DNA from 2 places in the Isoptericola sp. NPDC056578 genome. Region 1 is predicted to be linked to the other one. Evidence: predicted binding sites of a transcription regulator. Region 1 holds the regulator's gene; the other holds the start of a gene.
The links. The regulator LexA, encoded in region 1, represses DNA repair genes until DNA is damaged. The targets are predictions, from matches to a motif close to TCGAACANNTGTTCGA.
Positions count from the first base shown of each region.

Region 2: a site for LexA is predicted at 3,170-3,185, ahead of ACFQ80_RS02340 (DUF222 domain-containing protein). Genes of this name have one in related genera too.

Region 1 is NZ_JBHTVC010000017.1:52,353-63,822, forward strand. It holds gene ACFQ80_RS09150 (proteasome assembly chaperone family protein) at 116-1,054, opposite strand; gene ACFQ80_RS09155 (response regulator) at 1,157-1,597, opposite strand; gene ACFQ80_RS09160 (ATP-binding protein) at 1,688-2,899, opposite strand; gene ACFQ80_RS09165 (PP2C family protein-serine/threonine phosphatase) at 2,896-4,335, opposite strand; gene ACFQ80_RS09170 (HelD family protein) at 4,505-6,814, shown strand; gene serA (phosphoglycerate dehydrogenase) at 6,885-8,123, shown strand; gene ACFQ80_RS09180 (DUF5302 domain-containing protein) at 8,267-8,401, opposite strand; gene nrdR (transcriptional regulator NrdR) at 8,534-9,040, opposite strand; gene ACFQ80_RS09190 (LysM peptidoglycan-binding domain-containing protein) at 9,145-9,474, opposite strand; gene lexA (transcriptional repressor LexA) at 9,744-10,580, shown strand; gene ACFQ80_RS09200 (L-lactate dehydrogenase) at 10,632-11,470, opposite strand, start outside.
Region 2 is NZ_JBHTVC010000003.1:112,196-123,665, forward strand. It holds gene ACFQ80_RS02325 (sugar phosphate nucleotidyltransferase) at 1-847, opposite strand, end outside; gene ACFQ80_RS02330 (glutamate-1-semialdehyde 2,1-aminomutase) at 844-2,289, opposite strand; gene ACFQ80_RS02335 (dTDP-4-dehydrorhamnose 3,5-epimerase family protein) at 2,465-3,043, shown strand; gene ACFQ80_RS02340 (DUF222 domain-containing protein) at 3,227-4,801, shown strand; gene ACFQ80_RS02345 (class I SAM-dependent methyltransferase) at 4,773-5,972, opposite strand; gene ACFQ80_RS02350 (methyltransferase domain-containing protein) at 5,969-7,306, opposite strand; gene ACFQ80_RS02355 (NAD-dependent epimerase/dehydratase family protein) at 7,303-8,337, opposite strand; gene ACFQ80_RS02360 (glycosyltransferase) at 8,534-10,579, shown strand; gene ACFQ80_RS02365 (O-antigen ligase family protein) at 10,576-11,470, shown strand, end outside.

The DNA.
Region 1 (11,470 bases):
CAGTGTGGCACGGACCACACCGACGTGCCACGGATAAGCCGCGGAAGCCGCGCATCGGCCATTCGGGACGGGCGGAGTGCGCACCGCGGACGAGCGGCACCCGGGGGCGTCCGGGTCAGTCGTCGTCCTGCTGGGCCAGGAAGCGCTCGAACTCGGCGCCGAGCTCGTCGGCCGTGGGCAGGGGGGCCTGCTCGGCGAGGAGGCTCGGCCGCCCCACCGACCTCGTGAAGGCGTCGTACTGCTCCTCGAGCGCCTTGACGACGGCCTTGACCTCGCCCGACTCCCCCACCTGCTTCTCGACCTCGATCGTCGCGTCCGCCGCGGCCTCCGCGAGCAGGCCCGTCGCGAGGTCCAGGCCCGTGGCGCGCTCCACGTGCCGCAGCGCGACGACCGCCGCCGGCGCGTAGCGCGACTGCGCGAGGTAGTGCGGCACGTGCACGGTGAAGCCGATCGCGTCGTGCCCCGCCTCGCCGAGGCGGTACTCCAGGAGCGCGGCGAGCGAGCCGGGCACCCGCACGGTGCCGAAGAACGACGTGTAGTCCTCGACCAGGCCCGGACGCGTGCCGTGCGCCGTGAGCGACAGCGGCCGCGTGTGCGGCACCCCCATGGGGATCCCGTGGAAGCCGACCGTCAGGGAGACCTCGAAGCGCTCGGCCAGTCCCTTCACGGCCGCCACGACCCGCTCCCACTGCAGGTCGGGCTCCGAGCCGTGCAGCAGCAGGAAGCCGGTGCCCTCGCGGTCGGCGACGTGGTCGATCGCGAGGTAGGGCTCGTCGTAGGCGGACCACCGGTCGGCGTCGAACGTCATCCCGACCCGCTTCGAGCGGTAGTCGAGGAGCTGGTCGACGTCGAAGGTCACCAGGCGCGTGGTCGTCAGCTCCTCGGTGACGTGCTCCACGGCGATCTCCCCCGCGGAGCCCGCGTCGACGAAACCGTCGAGCGCGTGCAGCAGCACGGGTCCGGTACCGGTCGGCGCCGCGTCGGGCCCCTGGTGGGGCAGGACGCGCGCAACGGCGGCCTCGTCGACCTCGTAGATGCTCTGCGGGTCCAGCAAGGGTCTCCTCCTCGGTTCTCCGGCTCGTGCCGGCGGGCTCGCGCCCGCAGGAGTGACAACCGTGCCGCGCCCCGGATCCTTCCCGCGCCCCGCCGGCCCCGATCAGTGGTGCGGCAGCCGCACCACGGTGACGAAGAAGTCGTCGATCTGTCGGACCACCTGGATGAACCGGTCGAAGTCCACGGGCTTCGTCACGTAGGCGTTCGCGTGCAGCGAGTAGGACCGCAGCACGTCCTCCTCCGCCTCGGACGTCGTGAGCACGACGACGGGGATGTGCTTCAGCCGCTCGTCGGCCTTGACCGCCGCGAGCACCTCGCGGCCGTCCATGCGCGGCAGGTTGAGGTCCAGCAGGATGAGGTCCGGCGTCGGCGCCTGGGCGTGCTCGCCCTCCTTGCGCAGGAAGGCCATCGCGCTCACGCCGTCCGCCACCACGGACAACCGGTTGGCGACCTTGTGCTCCTCGAACGCCTCGCGGGTCATGAGCACGTCGCCCGGGTCGTCCTCGACGAGCAGGACCTCGATCCCCGTCTGCTGGTCCGTCATGCCCGCTCCCTCGTCGTCGAACGCCCGGTCGGGGCGCGCCCCTGCCGTTCCGTCTGCAGCATCGTCGCAGGTCAGCGACGTCTACCGAGCCTAACCGACGATGCCGTCCGACGCCTCGTCGCGGTCCGGCAGGGTCCATCGCACCGACGTCCCGCCGCTCGGCGCGGGCTCCAGCCAGACGCGCCCGCCGTGGTGCTCGACCACGCGCTTGACCAGCGAGAGCCCGATGCCGGTGCCCGAGTAGACGTCCTTGGGGTGCAGCCGCTGGAAGATGACGAAGACGCGCTCGGCGTACTGGGGGTCGATGCCGATCCCGTTGTCGGTGCAGGACAGCTCCCAGCCGGGCTCCGGCCCCGTGACCCGCCGCGCCGACAGGTGCACGCGCGGCGGGCGCTCGGGGTCCCGGAACTTCACGGCGTTGCCCACGACGTTCGCCAGCAGCATCGTCAGCAGCGCCTTCTCCCCGCGCACGACCGGCAGCGGGTCGTGCGTGATCTCCGCACCCGCCTCGAGGATCCGGCCCTCCTGGTCGTGCCGCACCTGCTCGAGCGCCCGCTCGAGGTCGACGTCCTCGGGCTCGCTGCCCGAGCGCCCGACCCGCGAGAAGCTCAGCAGGTCCTGGATGAGCCGCTGCATGCGGCGCGCGCCGTCGACGGCGAAGGCGATGTACTGGTCGGCCCGCTCGTCCAGCTGCTCGCCGTAGCGCTTCTGGAGCAGCTGGGTGAAGCTCGCCACCTTGCGCAGCGGCTCCTGCAGGTCGTGCGAGGCCACGTAGGCGAACTGCTCGAGGTCGCGGTTCGAGCGCTCCAGCTCCTGGTTGGAGCGGGCCAGCTCGCGCGCCTGCTCCGCGAGCTGGGCGTGGGTGCGCTCGGTCTCGGCGTGCGACGCGCGCACCTCCGCCACCTGCTGCACCAGCTCGCGGCGCATGTGCTCGACGTCGGCCGCGAGCGCCGCGACCTCGCCGGTGCCCTCCACCTGGATCTCGTGCTCGTGCTCGCCCGTGCTGGCGGCGCGCACCGAGTCGGCGAGCCGTGCCAGGGGACGGGTCACGCCGCGCTGCAGGGCGCGCCACATGAACAGACCCATGACGACCACGAGCAGCACGAGCACGATCACCACGACCAGCAGGGTGAGGTTCCACGCGTGGGCCGCGTCCATGGCCTCGTCGCCCGCGCCCACCCGCAGCAGCACCAGCGAGCGCTGGATCGCGACGAGCGCGACGGCGAGCGCGAGCAGCAGCACCGCGCCGACGATGAGCAGCAGCCGCAGGACGACGTCGTGCAGCGGGCGTTCGCGCCTCACGGGCGCGCCCACTCGGCCGAATCAGCGAGGGTCGAGGACCGCTCCCCCAGGTACGGCGTGTCGTGCCCGGTCCACCCGACGACGAGCAGCGCCGCGTCGTCGGTGAGCGGGCCGCCGTGCAGCGCGCGCACGTTGCGCAGCACCCGCTCGACCACGCCGACGATGCCGTGCCGCTCGAGGTCCTCGCGCACCAGGTCGTGCAGCCCGGACTGCCCGAGCCGGGGCACCCGCGCCCGCAGCGGGCCCACGCGCGCGGGCCGTTCCCCGTGCAGCTCGGCGAGACCGAGGGCGTCCCGGCCGAGCCCGTCCAGCTCCGGGTCGATCACCGTGCCTGCCGGCCGGCCGCTCGTCGGGTCGGGGCCGGGTGCACCGAGGCGCACCTCCGCCTCCACGAGCCCGTCGGTGTAGAGCATGAGGGCGAACGGCCCGTCGAGGCCGATCCGCCGCGGTTCCCACCCGCCGTCGACGGGGACGCCAAGCGCCCGGCCCCTGCCGGTGGGCGGCAGCAGCTCGCAGCGCAGGTCTCCCACCGGCCCGGTGATGAGCAGCGGCGGCAGGTGGCCCGCCAGGTAGAGGTCGATCCCGGAACGGTCCGGGGCGACCACCACCTGGCACAGCGTGACGAAGACCTCCGGCCGGGCCCGCTCGGTCAGCAGCACGCGCTCCAGGTGCTCGAGGACGTGCTCGGGCGGCGTCCCGGTGAGGACGAGGGTGCGCCAGGCGGTGCGCAGGGTCGCCCCGAGCGCCGCCTCGTCGGGGCCGTGGCCGGCGACGTCGCCCACGACGGACAGCACGGAGCCGTCGGGCCGTTCCACGGTGTCGAAGAAGTCGCCTCCGAGCAGGCCCCCGCCGCCCGGCAGGTAGCCGACCATCACGGAGATGCGCTCGTCGCCCACGAGAGGCTTGGGCAGCAGGGCGCGCTCGAGCCGCGCGGTCTCCTCCGCCCGCACCGCGCTGCGGTACAGCGCGCGCTGCTGGGCCGCGGACCGGCGCCGCTGGAGCGCGTAGCGCAGCGACCGGCCGAGCAGCCCGGAGTCCGTCTCGCCCTTGACGAGGTAGTCGTCGGCCCCCGCGGCCACCGCCTGCAGCCCCTGGTCGCCGCCGGTCAGGCCCGTGAGCACCACGAGCGCGGGGACGTCGTGCACGCGCTCGGCGACCTCGCGCAGCCGCGACACCGCCGTCAGCCCGACGGCGTCCGGCAGCCCGAGGTCGAGCAGGACGCAGTCGACCCCCGGGGTCCCGCCGGGCCGTGAGAGGGCGTCCACCGCCTCCGCCACGGACCGGGCCCGACGCAGCACGACCGTGACCTCGGCGTCCTCGAGCAGCTCCGTGACGAGCAGCGCGTCCCCGTCGTCGTCCTCCACGAGAAGAACGGTGGCGGCCGCGTCCTCGGCGGGTCCGTCGGACCCGGCTCGCAGGACGTCGCCGCTGCTCATGGGCCTGATCCTAGCCCCGGCCCCCCGCTCCGGGCAGGTGCCGGGAGCCCGGCGCGTCGCCGCCCGGCGCCGGACGGTGCCCCCGGGTGCTCCCGGCATCTGCAATGATGGTCCGCCGCCGGGACCGCGCCGTCGTGAGAGCGCGGCCCGAAGGACGCTGGGAGGATGCGTGGCAGGCAGGCAGGACGAGCTGGCACGCGAGCAGGGGGTCGTCGACGGCCTCTACGCCCGACTGGACGAGCTGCGACGCGCGACGCGCGACCGGCTCGCGGAGGTCCGGCGCTCAGGACCGTCGGGGTCGCCGCAGAACCGGAGCGAGCGGGACGCCTTCGCCACCCTCTACGAGGACCGGGTGGCGCAGCTGGACGCCGTCGAGGACCGGCTCGCGTTCGGTCGCCTCGACCTCGACGACGGCGACACCCGGTACGTGGGGCGCCTCGGTCTCGCGGACGCCGAGCACCGGTCTCTGCTCACGGACTGGAGGGCACCCGCCGCGACGCCGTTCTACCGGGCCACGGCCCTCCACCCGGCCGGCGTCCGCCGTCGTCGGCACCTGGTGACGACGGGACGCACGGTCACCGGGCTCGAGGACGAGGTGCTCGACCTCGACGCCCTGGCGGACGGGGCCGAGGGCGCCGACGGCTCCCTCGCCGCGTCGACCCTGTCCGGCGAGGGAGCCCTCCTCGCCTCGCTGGCCGCGCGCCGCACGGGCCGCATGACCGACATCGTCGCGACGATCCAGTCGGAGCAGGACCGGATCATCCGCGCCGACCTCGCCGGCGCGCTCGTCGTGCAGGGGGGACCCGGCACCGGCAAGACCGCCGTCGCCCTGCACCGCGCCGCCTACCTCCTGTACGCGCACCGGCGCGTGCTCGAGCGCAGCGGCGTCCTGCTCGTGGGGCCGAGCCGCGCCTTTCTGCGGTACATCGACCAGGTGCTGCCCTCGCTGGGCGAGACGGGGGTCGTCGCGACCACGGTGGGCGAGCTGCTTCCCGGGATCCGGGCGGACGTGGCGGACACCCCCGCGGCCACCGCGATCAAGGGCCGCCTGCTGTGGCGGGACGTCGTGCGCCGCGCCGTGCGCGCCCGCGAGCGCGTCCCGGAGCGGGACGTCCGCTTCCGTCTCGAGGGGTACGACCTCGTCGTGCGCCGCCGGGACGTGCGCGACGCGATCGGCCGCGCCCGTCGCACGCACAAGCCCCACAACGAGGCCCGCGCCGCCTTCGTCCGCGACATGCTCGCCCGCCTCGTGGACCAGTACCGCGCCGCGGCCGACACCGAGCTCGCTCCCGAGGACGTCGCGATGGTCACCGAGGACCTGCGCTCCCACCGGGACGTGCGGGTCGCGCTCAACCTGGCCTGGTTCCCGATCAGCCCGGAGAAGCTGCTCGCCGACCTCTTCGCCAAGCCGCACCGGCTGGCGGAGGCCGCCCCCGAGCTGTCCGCGAGCGAGCGAGCGGCGCTGCGTCGCGACCCGGACGCGCCCTGGACCGAGGCCGACGTGCCCCTGCTCGACGAGGCCGCCGAGCTGCTCGGCGAGGACGGCTCGATCGCCCGCGCGGAGGCCCGGGCACGCGCCGCCGAGCGCGCCGCGGAGCTGGAGTACGCCCGGTCCGTGCTCGAGTCCACCGGCGCGGGCGGCGGGCTGGTGGACGCCGAGACGCTGGCCTCCCGGTTCGAGTCCACGGGGCCGCGGCTGACGACGGCGGAGCGCGCCGCGGAGGACCGCACCTGGACGTACGGCCACGTGGTCGTCGACGAGGCGCAGGAGCTGTCGCCCATGGCGTGGCGGATGCTGGTGCGCCGCGTGCCCACGCGCTCGATGACGATCGTCGGCGACGTCGCGCAGACGTCGTCGCCCGCCGGCGCCCGGTCGTGGGCCCGCGCGCTCGACCCGGTGCTCGGCGACTCCTGGCGGCTCGAGGAGCTGACCGTCTCCTACCGCACCCCGGCCGCGGTCGCGGACGCCGCGCAGCGGATGGCCGCCGAGGCCGCGCTCCCCGTCTCGCCGCTCACCGCCGCCCGCCAGGTCGACGACGCGCTGGAGCTCACCCCCGTCACCCCGTCGGGACCGGCGCGCCCGGTGCTGGTGCAGGAGGTCGTGGACCAGGTCGCCTCCCTCGCGGCCAGCTTCGTCGGGGCCGACGGCGCGGGCCGCGTGGCCGTGGTGGCCGCCGCCGACCAGGTCGAGGCGCTCCGGGTCGCCGTCGAGTCCGTCCTGCCGGACGCGCTCGGGGCGGACGAGGGGGCGCGACTGCTCGCCCAGCGACCGGAGGACGCCCAGGTGAGCGTGCTCGACCCGCGCGCGGCCAAGGGGCTGGAGTTCGACGCCGTCGTGCTCGTCGAGCCGGCGGCCGTGACCGAGGGGCCCGGCGGGGCGTCGGACCTGTACGTCGCGATGACCCGCCCCACCCAGCGCCTCGTCGTCGTGCACGAGCGCGCCCTGCCCACCGGCATCGTGGAGCTCGCCGCCGCGTGACACCGGACGTGACGCCGCAACGGTGAGACGCGTTTGTGGGCGCGGGCCCGCACGGCGCACCATGGGCCTCGTGCTGCGAGCCCTCCTTCTCGAGAACGTCCACCCCGTCGCTGCCCAGAATCTTCGTGATGCGGGTATCGAGGTCGTCACGCGCCCCGGCGCGCTCGACGAGTCCGAGCTGATCGAGTCCCTCCAGGACTTCCAGATCCTCGGCATCCGGTCCAAGACCACCGTGACCCGCAAGGTCCTCCAGAGCGTCCCCGGCCTGCAGGCCGTCGGCACCTTCTCCATCGGCACCAACCAGATCGACCTCGACGCAGCCGCGGCCCACGGCGTCGCCGTGTTCAACGCGCCGTACTCGAACACGCGCTCCGTCGTCGAGCTCGCGATCTCGGAGATCATCGCCCTGACGCGCCGCCTCACGGTGCGCGACAAGGCGCTGCACGACGGCGTCTGGGACAAGACGGCGGAGGGCTCGCACGAGGTGCGAGGCCGGACGCTGGGCATCATCGGCTACGGCAACATCGGCTCCCAGCTGTCGGTGCTCGCCGAGAACCTCGGCATGCGGGTCGTCTTCTACGACACCGCCGAGAAGCTCGCCCTCGGCAACGCGCACCGCGTCGAGACGATCGAGGAGCTGCTCGCCGAGGCCGACGCGGTGACGATCCACGTGGACGGTCGGCCGGGGAACGCCGGCCTCTTCGGGGCGGACCTGTTCGCCGGCATGAAGCCCGGTGCGGTCTTCCTCAACCTGTCGCGCGGCTTCGTCGTGGACGTCGAGGCGCTGCGGGAGCACATCCTCTCCGGCCACCTCGGCGGCGCGGCCGTCGACGTCTTCCCGACCGAGCCGAAGAAGCGCGGCGACGGCTTCACGTCGCCGCTGCGCGGGCTGCCGAACGTCATCCTCACCCCGCACGTCGGAGGCTCGACGGAGGAGGCCCAGGAGGCGATCGGCGAGTTCGTGTCCAAGAAGCTGCGGGACTTCATGTCGACCGGGTCCACGACCCTGTCGGTGAACCTCCCGAACCTCCAGCTCGCGCACACGGGAGTCGGCCGCATCATGCTGCTGCACCGCAACGTGCCCGGTGTCCTCGCCCGCGTGAACCAGGTCTTCGCCGACCACGGCGCCAACATCGAGGCGCAGATGCTCGCCACCCGCGGTGAGATCGGCTACGTGGTGACCGACATCTCGGACGTCACGCAGCGTGGCGCGTCGGCCAAGCTGCAGGCCATGGACTCGACCATCCGCCTGCGCATCCGCGACGCGTTCGAGCGGCCCGAGTTCCCGCCCGGTCCCGCGGCAGGCTGACGCGGCACGGCGACCGCGCCGACGAAGCGCGAAGGGCGGCCCCGGGGATCCGGGGGCCCCCATCGGGGGTGGTCCGGCAGCTGGGGGCGTGCGTCTGGTCAGCCCGACTTGCGGGGGGACCTCGTGTGCACCCGCCCCGGGGGCTACGAACCCGGCCCCAGGCCGGTGTTGCCGTCCTTGCCGGCGGTGGGGTGGCTGGCGGCGTTCTTCTTCTCCAGCGCCTCCCGGAAGCGCGCCTTCGTGTCCTCGGTGGGCTTCGCCCTCGAGTCGTCCGTCATCACGGTCACCTCGTCGTCGGTCGGGGTGGGTGTGCTCGCGCGGCGGGCCGCGTGGCACCTGGTGCCGTCCAGCATGCCCCGGCGGCCTACCGGACGCCAGGGCATTTCACGCGGACCGGACGCGCGTCCGGCTCAGTCCGTCGCGGCGCGCCCCGCCGCCGCGTGCTCGCCGTCGGCCGCCGACCCGCGCGCCTCGTGCTCCGCCCGCAGCGACGTGATCGCGGTCTCGAAGTCCTCCAGGGACTCGAAGGACTGATACACGCTGGCGAAGCGCAGGTAGGCGACCTCGTCCAGCTCGCGCAGCGGCCCGAGGATCGCGAGACCGACCTCGTTCGCCTCGATCTCCGGCCGACCGGAGGCCCGCAGGGTCTCCTCGACCTTCTGCGCGAGGACGGCGAGGTCGTCGGAGCTCACCGGCCGGCCCTGGCACGCCTTGCGCACGCCCGCCACCACCTTGTCCCGGCTGAACGGCTCGGTCACCCCGGAGCGCTTGGCCACCGACAGGCTGGCCGTCTCGATCGTGGTGAACCGACGCTGGCACGCGGGGCACTGGCGCCGGCGACGGATGGACGCGCCGTCGTCGGAGGTGCGCGAGTCGACGACTCGTGAGTCCGCATGGCGGCAGAACGGGCAGTGCATCGCTGGTCTCCTGCGCTCGGCTCCGGACCGGCGCCCGGCTGCCCGTCAAGGTAAGCGGCGGGCGACCGTCCGCGCAAGCAGGATCCCTGGGAGCGGCGATGCCGTCAGTCCAGCGGGAGCAGGACCACCTGCCCGGTCTGGAGCTCCGCCGAGGTCAGCCCGTTGAGGTCGCGGAGCTCGGCGACGACGTCGCGCAGGTCGTCCCCCGTGTCCCGCACCTGCTGCGCGTACTGCCACAGGGTGTCGCCGGGCGCCACCGTCTGGAGCCGCACCTCGACGCCTGCGCCCGGAGCCTCCGCCACGGCCCGCTGGCCGACCAGGCCCGCGCCCACGAGGACGAGGAGCACCAGTGCCGCGACCACCACCCGTCCCCTGCGGGTCAGCCGGAGCCCTCCGAGCCCGAGGAACCCGTGAGCGTCGCTGGTACTGCGCACGTTCTGCATCGTCCTGCCTCCGGTCCACGTGGTGCCGCGATGGGCGGCCGCTCCGTCGAGCATCCGTCGTCGAACACCCGTTCGTCGAACACCTGTACGTCGAACTGCTGTACTAGGTGTACCACGTCGGGGCGACACGGTCGAGACCTGATCGAACAGATGTTTGATGTCGGGCCGGAACTGGCTTAGAGTGGCCGACAGCGCGATGGAAGGTTTGTCGGATTTCATCGGCCCGCCCACGGGCCGCGCCCTGCAGGACGGAGAACGCGATGACCAGCGGACGGGACCAGGCCCCGGCGTCCACGACGACGGCGACGTCATGGGCAGCCCAGGACGAGACCCCCGGGGAGGCGGCCGCGTCGACGGTCCCGGCCGGCACCACCACGACCGTGCTGGCGTCGGTGAGCGAGCTCTCGCCCTCGTCCGACCGCCTCACGCCCCGCCAGCGTCGCGTGCTCGAGACCATCCGCAGCTCCGTCGAGGCGCGCGGCTACCCCCCGACCATGCGCGAGATCGGCGAGGCCGTCGGGCTGGCGAGCCCCTCCTCGGTCAAGCACCAGCTCACCACGCTCGAGCGCAAGGGCTACCTGCGCCGTGACCCCAACCGGCCGCGCGCGATCGAGGTCGTCGACCTCGAGTCGCCCGCGACCGGCGGTGCCGTCCCCGACGCCGACGCGGCGCCCGGGTTCGTGGCGGGGTCGCTCGCCGCCTCCGACGCGCAGCCGGCCCAGGCACCGTCGTACGTCCCGCTGGTCGGCCGGATCGCCGCCGGCGGTCCCATCCTCGCGGAGCAGGTCGTCGAGGACGTCTTCCCGCTCCCCCGGCAGGTCGTCGGCGACGGGGACCTGTTCCTGCTCAAGGTCGCGGGCGACTCGATGGTCGACGCCGCGATCTGCGACGGCGACTGGGTGGTCGTGCGGAGCCAGCCCGTCGCCGAGAACGGCGAGGTCGTCGCCGCGATGATCGACGGCGAGGCGACGGTCAAGACCTTCAAGCAGGCCGGCGGGCACACCTGGCTGCTGCCGCAGAACGCCGCCTACTCGCCCATCCCGGGAGACGAGGCGCAGGTGCTCGGTCGGGTCGTGGCGGTGCTGCGCAGCCTCTGAACGGCGCTCCGCCCCGGCCCCGCCCGGCGCCCCGCGTCCGGTCCGGTCCGGTTAGAAGCCCAGCCGGCGCTGCACGGCCCGCATGCTCTCGGCCGACGCACGCAGCCCGGCGACCTCCTCGTCCGACAGCGGGGTGTCGATGGTCTCCCCCACGCCGCGCCGGTCGACGAGGGACGGCACCGACAGGCAGACGTCGCTGATGCCGTAGAAGTCGTCGAGGCGGGAGGACACGTTCATCACGCGGTGCTCGTCGTTGAGCACCGCCTCGATGATCCGGGTCGCCGCCAGGCCGACCGCGTAGTTGGTCGCCCCCTTGCCGGCGATGACGCGGTAGGCCGACTCGACGACGTCGGTCGCGATGCGCTGCCGGGCCGGCTCGTCGAGCGGCGGGCGACCCCGGAAGGGCCGCCAGTCCAGGAGGGGCACGCCGGCGATCGTGGCCGAGCTCCACAGCACGATCTCCGAGTCGCCGTGCTCGCCCGCGATGTTCGCGTGCACGTTCCCGACCGCGACCCCGCAGTGGCGGGCCAGCGCGTCGCGCAGCCGGGACGAGTCGAGGACGGTCCCGCTGCCGAACACCCGGCCCCGGGGCAGGCCGCTGATCTCCTGCGCCGCGTAGGTGACGACGTCGACCGGGTTGGTGACCATGAGGAACACCGCGTCCGGGGCCACCTCGAGCAGGCCCGGCAGGACGGAGCGCGTGAGGCCTACCGTCGCCTCGGCCAGGTCGAGGCGGCTCTGGCCGGGCTTCTGCTTGGCCCCCGCCGTCACCGCGACGATGTCGGCGCCGCGGCACACCTCCACGTCGTCCGAGCCGTCGATCTCGGCCTGAGGGATGAACATCCCCCCGTGCCGCAGGTCGAGGACCTCGGCCTCCACCTTCGCGCGGT
Region 2 (11,470 bases), on a different contig from region 1:
CGCCGGCACGAGCCGGACCCACGACCTCGCCGACCTCGACCTCGGGCACGCGTCGCGGCGCGGGGCGCGCGCCGCGGTCCCACACCGCCCAAGGCCGGTCGCCCACGCGGTTCATCTCCTCCAGCGCGGAGCGCTCCTTGAGCGTGTCCATCGGCGCCCAGAACCCGGTGTGCGGGTGCACGCGGAAGCGGCCGGCGCGAGCGGCGCGCACGCAGGCGTCCATGACGAGGTCCTCGCCCTCGCCGAGGTAGTCGAAGATGCCCTGCCGCAGCACGAAGTAGCCGCCGTTGATGCACATGCTCATGTCGGCCACGGGCTCCAGGTCGCGCATCGTGCCGTCCGGGTCGTAGCGCACCACGTGGAACGAGTCCTGCGGGGCCACCGCCATGAGCGACCCGACGGCGTCCGTGGCGAGGAAGTCGTCGACGATCCGGTCCATCGGCGCGTCCGTGAGCACGTCGCCGTAGTTGGCGAGGAAGACCTCGTCGTCGTCGAGGAACCGGCGCACGCGCCGCAGCCTCTCGCCGATCGCCGTGTCGATCCCCGTGTCGACGAACGTGATGCGCCACTCGCTGATGTCGCTGCTGAGCAGCTCGACGTGCTCGCCGCCCTTGGTGAGCACGAAGTCGTTGGAGTGCGTCTCCGAGTAGTGGAGGAAGTAGTCCTTCACGGCGTTCGCGCCGTGCCCCAGCGCGAGCACGAACTCCGTGTGCCCGTAGTGCGCGTAGTACTTCATGATGTGCCACAGGACGGGTCGCGACCCGATCGGCATCATCGGCTTGGGCAGCGAGTCGGGGCCGGACCGCATCCGCATCCCCAGCCCGCCGCAGAACAGCACGACCTTCATGACGTCCCTCCCAGGGCCTGCCCGTCGTCGGGCGTCTGACGGACACGGCGCGGCGCGGCCCGCTCCCGCAGCGCGGGGGCGACGGGCCGGCCGACGAGGAAACCCTCGGTGCCGCCCGCGTCCAGGGCGGCGGCGTAGACGGGCAGCGCCCCGGCGACGGCCTCGACCGTCCGGTCCACGTCCGCGTCGGTGTGCGCGGCGGAGATCACGAACGACTGCGCCAGCACGCCCCGGCGCAGCAGCTCGGCGAGGAACAGGGTGCGGTACGCCTGCGAGGGCGCGCCGGCGTGGTCGCGGGTGCCGAAGACCAGGCACGCCGGGTGCCCGGACACCGTCACCCAGCCGGTCAGCCCGGCGGCGTCGACCGCCTGCTGCACGCCGGCACGCAGCCGCTCGCCCTGGGTGGCCATCGCGCCGGGCACGTCGCTCGCGGCGTACTCGCGGTGCACCGCCAGCCACGCCGCGAGACCCGCCGTCTCCGCGCCGTGGGTGGTGGAGAGCAGGAAGACGCGGCGCGCGTCCGTCGCCAGCCCCCCGAGCTCCATGAGCTCCCGCCGGCCCGCGAGCGCCGAGACGGCGAACCCGTTGCCGAGCGCCTTGCCCCACGTCGACAGGTCCGGCACGACGCCGTACACGGTCTGCGCGCCGCCGGCGGACCACCGCATCCCGGTGATGATCTCGTCGAACACGAGCACCGTCCCGGTGCGGTCGCACAGGGCGCGCAGCCCCTCCAGGTAGCCGGGCGGGGGGCTCGCGTGCGCGGTCGCGGCCTCGAGGACGACGGCGGCGACCCGGCCCTCGTGCGCGGCGAGCAGGGCCTCCACGGCGGCCAGGTCGCCGTACGGGAAGCGGACCGTGAGGTCACTGATCGCCCGCGGGATCCCGGCGTCCATCGGGGTCGTGCCGATGAACCAGTCGTCGGTGGAGAAGAACGGGTGGTCCGCGCAGACGGCGACCAGGTCGCGGCCCGTGGCGGCGCGCGCCAGCCGGACGGCCGCGGTCGTGACGTCGGAACCGTTCTTCGCGAACTTCACCATGTCGGCGCCCGGCACCTGCGCGCAGAACGCCTCGGCGGCCTCCAGCTCCCACCGGCTGGGCCGGGAGAAGCTCACGCCGTCGGCGATCGCCGCCGTCACGGCGTCCACCACGGGCCGGAAGCCGTGGCCGAGCGTGACGCTGCGCAGCCCCATCCCGTACTCGACGTACTCGTTGCCGTCCACGTCCCACACGTGCGCGCCCGCGCCCCGCGCCAGCACCGGGGCCATGCCCTCCGGGTACTGGTCCGCCCCGCGGGCGTAGGTGTGCGCGCCGCCCGGCACGAGACGGTGCAGCCGGGCCTGCGCGGCCGTGGACCGCTCGAAGGAGCGAACGGGCTCCCCGGGCTGCGTCGGGTCGGGCTGCATCTGGTCGGGCTGCGAAGCGTGCTGCGCCAGCTGTGTCATGGTGCCCCCGGGTGTCGGGAGGTGGGTCGTAAGCCTGGTGGGGCCGGCAGGGGGCCGGCCCCGCCGCCAGTCTGCGGCGCGTCCCGGCGGCGTTGAAGGCCCCGCGGGCCTTTTCATCCGGCGCCCCGGCCGACTTCACCCGACCGGGTCGCGCCCGCTTTCGTAGCGTGTGGACATGCAGGTGCTGCCCACCACCCTCGACGGGGTGCTGATCCTCGCCCCCACCCCGCACCGCGACGAGCGCGGGCTGTTCACGCGCACGTTCGACACCGCCACCGCCGAGCGCGCCGGCCTCGACCCGGCGGCGTTCGTGCAGGACAGCCAGTCCCGCTCGCGGCGCGGCGTCGTGCGCGGGCTGCACGGTCGCGTGGGGGGCGGCGAGGCCAAGCTGGTGCGCGTCGCCCACGGCGCCGTGCACGACGTCGTCGTCGACGCCCGGCCCGGCTCGCCGACGTTCGGCCGGTGGGAGGCGTTCCGGCTCGACGACGTCGACTTCCACGTCCTGTACGTGCCGCGCGGCTGCCTGCACGGCCACCAGACGCTCACCGACACCGCGGACGTCTGCTACCGCATCGACGCCGAGCACGACCCGGCCGAGGACGTCGCCGTGCACCACCTCGACCCCGACCTCGGGGTCCGGTGGCCGCTGCCCGTCTCGCTCGTCAGCGACCGCGACGCCGCCGCCGGGTCGTGGGTGGCGCTCGTCCAGCAGCTCGGCGGCGCGACGTCGGGGCCCGGCGCAGACGTGCTGTAGGCCGACGCGGGCACGTGCGGCACGCCCCTCCCCGGGGACGCACCGCGGCGTGGCGCCGCGGCGAACCTGCCCCTTCCCCTGGGGACGACCGACTCCTCCACAGGTCTCGCCGGCACCCGAGACGGTTCGAACGTCCGTTCGATAGCGTCCTTCGTGTCACGGCGCGCCGACCGAGGAGGGACGATGCCCGCCACCACCGCCCCTGCTCCGCTACCCGCCGTCCCGGCGCTGCCGAGAGCCACACCGGCGTCCCGGCTGCTCGATGCCCTGGCCACCCTCGAGGGCGGGCTCGCCGCGCTCGCGGCGGCCGTCGAGGAGGCCGGCCTGCACGACGTCGGCCGGGACGTCCTCGAGCAGGCATCCGGCCGGCTCAGGACGCTCGGCACCCGGGTGGACGCCGCCCGGTGGCGCGTGCTGCCCGCGCTGGAGTCGGACGGCCGGTGGTCGCTCGACGGGTCACGCACCTTCGCGCACTGGCTCGCCCGCGCGGAGAACGTCGGGCTGGCCACAGCGCGCCGCGACGTCCGCACGGCCCACGCCCTGCGCGACGTCCTCCCGGCGACCGGTGCCGCCGCGCTCGACGGTCGGCTCGGCGCCGACCACCTGCGCGCCATCGTCGACGTCGCCCCGACCTCCGAGGCCCGCCGCGACGCGCTCGTCGCCCCCGCGCCGACCGCGAGCGAGACGGGCGGCGAGGCGGGCGGCGAGAACCCGGAAGCGCCGGACGCCGCCCTCGCCCCACCGACCGGCGAGGAGCACCTGCTCGCCACCGGCTCCTGGTACACGCCCGCGCAGTTCCGCCGTCTGGTCCGGCGGTTCGCGTACGTGACGGACCCGGAGTCGGACGAGCGGGGCTACGCGCACGCCCGCGAGAAGGAGTTCGTCGACCTGTCGCCGACGTGGGACGGCTACCACCTCGCCGGGTTCCGCACGGAGGAGCACGGTCAGGCGCTGCGCGCCGCCCTCGACGCCGTGTCCGGCCGGCCCGCCGCCGGGGAGACCCGCACAACCGCACAGCGGCGCGCCCAGGCGCTCGCCGACCTCGCACGCGTCACCCTCGACACGGGCAGCGTGGGGTCGGGATCCGCCGTGCGGCCCCACCTGACCGTCACCGTCTCGGTCACCGAGCTCCGCCGCCTGCTCTCCAGCGGCGGCGCCATCGACGTCGGCTCCTCCACCACGAGCTGGGCCGAGTCGCTCGGCGTCGACCCCGCCGAGTTCGTCGACGGCCGCGGCCCGCTGCCCCCGTCCCTCCTGCGCCGCATCGTGTGCGACAGCGAGGTGACGCGGGTCGTCCTCGGCCCGGAGTCGCAGGTGCTCGACGTCGGGCGCGCCCGGCGCACCGTCACCGGCCAGCTCAGGCGCGCCGTCGTCGCCCGCGACCGGCGGTGCACCTGGCCCGGCTGCGACGAGCCACGGTCGCGCTGCGAGGTCCACCACGCCGTGACCCACTGGGCGGACGGCGGCAGCACGTCCGTCGACAACTCCGCCCTGCTGTGCTGGCACCACCACGACCGCGTCGACGCGCTCGGCATCACCATGCGTCGCACCGGCGGCACGTGGCTCTTCACCGACCGCCACGGACGCTCCGCGTTCGGCACCGCACCACCACCTGCCGCGGCGGCGTCGAACCCCCGGCAGCCGGAAGCACCCGCGGCCCGGGCGCCCGTGGCCCGAGAACCCGTGACGCGGATACCCGTGGCTCGAGACCCCGACGCGGTCGCGACGCTCAGCGACGGTGACCGCGGTCCCGGCTGAGCGGCTCGACCTCGACGGGCTCGGGCTCCGCGACCACCCATCGACCCCCGAGCGCCTCCACCTCCGGATGCGCGAACCGCACCTCGTCGAGGAGGTCGGGCACCAGCAGCAGCACCCGGTCGGGGCGGATCTCGGCGAGGATGTCGGGCCCGAGCACGGGCACCCGCGGCCCCGGGCCGCCCGGCATGGACCTGCCTCGCTTCGCGGGGGACGCGTCCACCACGGCGAGCACGTCGTCGGCGGTGACCCCGGCGAGCGCGAAGAGCGCGACCGCGCGCGACGCGGCGCCGTAGGCGACGACCTTCCCCTCGCTCGCGTCGAGCCAGTCACGGAGCGCCGCCGCCGACCGGGCCACCTGCCGTTGGAGCACCGACACGACCGCCGGCTCCGTGGTCCCCGCCGCGGCCTCGGCCGCCAGCTCGGTGGCGACGAGGTCGCCCGCGGCGCGGGCGTGCCGGCGGGCGGGCTGCGACCCCTCGCGCGCCAGCGCGAGCAGCCGCGTCCCGCCGTACAGCGGGTAGCGCCACAGCCCGACCGGCACGAGACCGGTGCTGCGCGCCATCTCCACGAGCACCGTGAGCGAGTAGTACGCGAAGTGCCCGTGCCGCAGTGCGTTCCAGGTGCCGTCGCGCACGATCACGGACAGCGGGTGCACGTGCAGCGCGACGACGCCGTCGGGGGCGAGGGAGTCGAGGCGCAGGTTCCACGCCGCACGCTGGTCGGGCTCGTGCATGAGGCCGAGAGAGTCGACGACGAGGTCGGCGGCGAGCCCCGGCACCGTGCCGGGGCCGTCGAGCAGCACGGCGTCGGGCACGATCTCGTGCACGCGCGCCGACCAGGAGCCCCCGTGCGGGGAGCGCATCTCCTCCACCCAGGTCCCCGGGCCCAGCAGCCCGCCGCCGACGAGGTCGGCCACCCCCGCCCGCGCCTGCGTGACGAGAGCGGCGGGCTCTACGCCGCGCGGCTCCTCGGGACCGGTCGGGTCCGCCTCGAGCTGGGCCAGGCGGCACCGGTCGCACATCACCATGCGCAACGGGTGCACCGGGTCGGGGAGGGACGCCTCCGGCTCGGGGAACAGGTCTGCCGCGGGCTGCGCGCCCAGGTCGAGCACCACCGTGGCGCGGTCCGACCGGCACCACCGGCAGCGCCAGCCCGCTACGACGGCGCTCACGTGCCCGGCTCGAAGACCTCGAGGCGGGGCAGGAAGGTCACCAGCCGGCCGCCCCAGTCGGCGACGTGCGCGAGCTGGGCCGAGATCTCCCGCCGCAGGTTCCACGGCATGACGACGACGTAGTCCGGCCGGGCGGCGTCGAGCGCCTCGGGAGCGTGGATGGGGAGGTGCATGCCGGGGGTGAACCGGCCGTGCTTGTAGGGGTTGCGGTCGACGGCGAACTCGACGAGGTCGGAGCGCACGCCGCAGTGGTTGAGCAGCGTGTTCCCCTTGCCGGGCGCCCCGTACGCCACCACCCGCTTGCCCTCGCGGCGTGCGGTGAGCAGGAAGCGCAGCACGTCGTCGCGCACGGCCGCGACCTGCTCCGCGAAGCCCGCGTGCCCCTCCAGGGTGTGCAGGCCCGCGGCGGCCTCGGCGGCGAGGACGCGGGCGACGGCGGCGGAGGGCTCCGGCGCGGCGTCGTCGGATCCTGTCCCCGCCTCGGGGGTCGGCACGGACCACGTGCGCAGCGAGCCGCCGTGGCTGGGCAGCTCGTCGACGTCCACCACGGTGAGCCCGGCGGCGGCCAGGACGCGCTGCGTCGTGAGGAGCGACAGGTAGCTGTAGTGCTCGTGGTAGATCGTGTCGTACTCGTTGCCCTCGACCAGGCGCAGCAGGTGCGGGATCTCGATCGACACGCGCCCGTCGTCGGCGACGAGCTGCCGCAGACCACGCGAGAAGTCGACGATGTCCGGCACGTGCGCGAAGACGTTGTTGGCGACGACGAGGTCCGCGGGCCCGTGCTCGGCGCGCACGCGCCGCCCCGTCTCCTCGCCGAGGAACTCCACGACCGTGGGCACACCGCGCTCGACCGCGGCCGCGGCCACGTTGCCCGACGGCTCGATGCCGAGGCAGCGGATCCCCCGGTCGACGACGTGCTGGAGCAGGTAGCCGTCGTTGCTCGCGACCTCGACGACGAACGACCGCTCCGGGGTGAGGCCGAGGCGCCCGACGGCGTCGTCGACGTACCGCCGTGCGTGCTCCACCCACGACGCGGAGTAGGAGGAGAAGTAGGCGTAGTCGTCGAAGATGTCCTCCGCCGGCACGTAGGCCGGCAGCTGGACCAGCAGGCACTGCTCGCACACCCGCACGTGCAGGGGGTAGAAGACCTCGGGGCCGTCCACCTCCTGCGCGGTCGGGTAGCTCTCGCACGGCGGCGACATCCCGAGGTCCACGAACGTGCGGGTGAGCGGGGCGCCGCAGAGCCGGCACGACGGCGCGGGCACGGCGGAACCCTCGGGCGCGGCGGACCTCTCGGGCGTGGCGGCATGCCGCGGCGCCGACACGGCGGTCATGCCCGCACCGCCGTGGTGCGCAGGTTCTCGAGGTCCAGGGCGCCGCTGGCGGCGAGCTCGCTCACCCGGTGCAGGCGCACGAAGCGCGGGCCCTCGAAGTCGTCGGCGGTGAGCCCGAACCGGTGCACGTCCTGCCAGATCTGCCGGATCCCGTCCCGCACCGTCCAGCGCGGTGCGGCGGCGGGGAGCTCGGTGCGGATGCGCGTGAAGTCGACCCGGTAGTTGCGGGTGTCCGCCCCGGCCCCCGCGGCGAACGTCACGGGCGCCCCGGTGACGTCGCTGACCTGCTCGGCGACGGTGCGGATCTGGACGACGTCCTCGTCACGGCCCACGTTGAAGGCTCGGTCGTGCACCACCTCGCGGGGGGCCTCGAGCGCGGCGAGGAAGGCCCGCGCGATGTCCTCCACGTGCACGAGGGGGCGCCACGGCGTCCCGTCGGACGCCAGCCGCACCTCCCCGCGCGTGTACGCGGTACCGGTGAGGTTGTTGACCACGATGTCGGCGCGCAGCCGCGGCGACGAGCCGTACGCGGTCGCGTTGCGCAGGAACGTGGGCGAGAAGTCGTCGTCGGCGAGCGCGGAAAGGCCGCGCTCGGCCTGGATCTTCGACTCCCCGTACGGGGTGACGGGGTGGAACTCGGCACCCTCGTCGACGGGCTCGTCGCCCGCCGCGCCGTACAGGGAGCACGACGACGAGAACAGGAAGCGGGTCACCCCGGCCGCCTTCGCCGCCCGCGCCATGCGCACGGCCCCGTCGGTGTTCACCGAGTAGGTGGCCTGGGGGTTCAGGTGCCCCAGCGGGTCGTTGGAGATGGCCGCGAGGTGGATCACGGCGTCGAAGCCGGCGAGGTCCTCGGGCCGCGCGTCCCGGACGTCGCCGGTGCGCTGCTCGTACCCCGTCACCGGAGGGCCGAAATCGCAGCCGTCGTACCAGCCGGCGTCGAAGCCGACCACCTCGTGGCCTGCCGCCTGCAGGAACGGCACCAGCACCGCACCCACGTACCCGCGGTCACCATCGACGAGCACTCGCATCGTCCGTCCCCCGTCGTCGTCCGGCCGGTCCCGCGGGCAGGGAAGCCCTCGGGCCGGTGGCTTCACCGCCGCCTCGACGCTAACCAGCAGCCGCCTCCCACCGTGAGGGTTGCCCGGGGTGAAAAGCCTCGTCACCCGGGTGATTCCGGGCCTGCGACGTTCCCCGGCCGCACCCCGGCGACGAGGATCGGGAGCCATGAGGATCCTGCGCATCTCCCACAGCGCGGTGGTCGACGCGTGGCGCGGCCGCGAGGCCGAGCTGCGCCGGCGCGGCGACCACGTCCGCGTCCTCACGGCCGCCGTCTGGGACGAGGGCGGCCGCGACGTGCGCCCCGCGCCCTCGCCGGACGAGGAGCTCGAGACCGCGCGCACGTTCGGCAGGCACCCCGCCCTGTTCCTCTACGACCCGCGGGCCCTGTGGCGGGTGCTCGGCGAGCAGTGGGACGTCCTCGACATCCACGAGGAGCCCGTGGCGCTCGCGACCGCCGAGATCCTGGGCGTCCGCGCCGCGCGGCGGCTCGTGGACGCGGCGCGCGGGCGGCGCTCCCGCCCCGCGCCGTACCTCCTCTACTCCGCGCAGAACCTCCTCAAGCGGTACCCGTGGCCGTTCCGGGCGCTCGAGGCGGCCGCGCTGCGCGGCGCCGCCGCCGTCGTCACCTGCAACCACGACGCCGCCCGTATCGTGCGCTACAAGGGCGCCCGGGGGCTGGTCGAGCGGATCCCGCTCGGTCTCGACACCACCGTGTTCTCTCCCGCCGACGAAGCAGAGCTCGGGAGGCGGCCAGCCGGGCCGCGCACGCCGGGACAGGTGCGCGTCGGGTACGCCGGGCGCCTCACCGCCCAGAAGGGGGTGGACGTGCTCCTCGCGGCCGTCGCCCGGGACGAGGCGCTGGACCTCGTGGTGGCGGGCGCCGGTCCGGAGGAGGCGAGGCTGCGGCGGATCGCCGCCCCGTGGGGCGACCGCGTCGACTTCCTCGGCCCGCTCGACACCGACGACCTTCCCGCCTTCTACCGCGGGCTGGACGTCCTGGTCGTGCCGTCGAGGCACGCCCCGGGCCTGGCCGAGCAGTTCGGCCGCGTGGTGGTCGAGGCGATGGCGTGCGGCACCCCGGTCGTGGCGACCCGTGTCGGCTCCGTGCCGGACCTCGTCGCCGGCGCCGGTGTCCTCGTGGCACCGGACGAACCCGATGCCCTGCTGGACGGGATCCGGCAGGCGACCCACCCGCGGACCGCGCGCACGCTGCGCCTGGCCGGGCTCGATCGTGCACGCGAGTGCTCGTGGCCCGAGGTCGCCCGTCGGTACCGCGCGGTCTACGAGGCGGCCCTCGGCGCGCCGGCACGCGACCACGGTCCGGCCGCGCACGAAGGCACGGCAGGTCGGCCGGCCCCCCGCGTCGAGGTGGTGGTCGTCGCCTACGGCCACCCCGACCTGCTGCGCTCCGCGCTCGAGCCACTGGCGGGAGCCTTTCCGATCACCGTGGTCGACAACTCGTCCGACCCGCGGCACCGCGCGCTCGCCCAGGTCTTCGGCGCCGCCTACCACGACCCCGGGCGCAACCTCGGGTTCGCGGCGGCCGTCAACGTGGCGCTCGCGCACCGGCAGGACCCCGGAGCGGACGTGTTCCTCCTCAACCCCGACGCCGTCGTCGGGCCCGAGACCGTCGCGACGCTCCACGAGGCCCTGCACGCGGACCCCGGGCTGGCGAGCGTCGGCCCCTCGCAGGTCGACGGCGCGGGCCGACCGGGACGCGTCGTCTGGCCGTTCCCCTCTCCGGCGCGGGCATGGCTGGAGGCCGCCGGCCTCGGCCGGCTCCGGCTGCCGCGTGAGCGCACCTTCGTCATCGGCTCCGCGCTGCTGATCCGCGCAGCCGCGCTGCGCGGTGTCGGCGGGCTCGACGAGCGGTTCTTCCTCTACGCCGAAGAGACCGACTGGGCGTACCGGGCCGACCGGCAGGGCTGGCGACACGCCCTCGTGCCCACCACCGAGGTCGTGCACGAGGGCGCGGGCACGGGTGGTGACGTCCGGGTCCGCGAGCTGCACTTCCACGCGTCGCAGGAGCGCTACCTGCGCAAGCACTATGGTGCGGCTGGCTGGACCGCTGCCCGTGCCGGTCTCGTCGCGGGTGCGGTGCTGCGCTCCGCCGCGCTGCGCGGGCCCCGCCGGGAGCACGCCCAGCGGCGTCTGCGCGCGTACCTCGGCGGGCCGGCGTCGCTGGAGGACCGCGAAGCGGTGCCGTCGTGAGCGCCGGCGGGCCCGGCGCCCACCACCTGCGCCCGCGGACGAGCGGGGAGCCGCGGACGGGCATGAAGACGGGCATCGAGTCGAGCCTGCTGTCCACGACGCGCGTCGCGACGTGGGCCGCGGTCCTCGGCGTCGTCGTCCTCGCGGCGACCTACGTGCTCGCCCACGATCTCACCCTCGGGGTGGCCGTGACCTCCGTCGCGGTGCTGGCCTGCGTGATGCTCTACGACCCCTCGCTGGTCCCCGTGGTCGCGATGCCCACCTTCGTCGTGGCCGAGCGGGTGGGCGGGGACTCCCTGAACATGTCGCTGGGCGACGTGACCCTGTTCGCGACCTTCTGGGTCGCCGTCCTCTTCTCACCGCGCCCGTTCACGCCCGCCCTGCGGTCCATGCTCTGGCTGTCGGCGGTGTACCAGCTCGCGACGCTCTTCGCCGTCGTCGCCACCCCCTTCGCCCAGAACTCGATCGAGTGGTTCCACGCGTGGCTGCTGGTGGGCGGGGCCCTGGTCGTGGGCTGGGCGGTGGGGCGGTCCGGGCACGCGACGCTCGGGCTGACGCTCCTGACCGTGTTCGTGCTCGCGATCGCGCTCGACGCCTGCGCGACCGCCGCCGTGCAGCTCGCGCAGGGCGACGTGTCGCCGGTCTACCCGAGCTGGCCGTTCGAGCTGCACAAGAACCTCGCGGGCCCGATCTTCGCCTCGGTCGCCCTGCTCGTCTTCGTGCGTCAGCCGTGGCTGCGGTGGCCGGCCTGGTTCCGGGTGCCGGCCTTCTACCTGCTCGTGCTCGCGCTCATGGCCGTGCAGTCTCGCCAGGCGATCGTCGGCCTGGGTGTCGGCCTCATCGTGCTCGCGCTGCGTGCCGGGCGCGGACGCCGCCAGACCCCGATCCTCA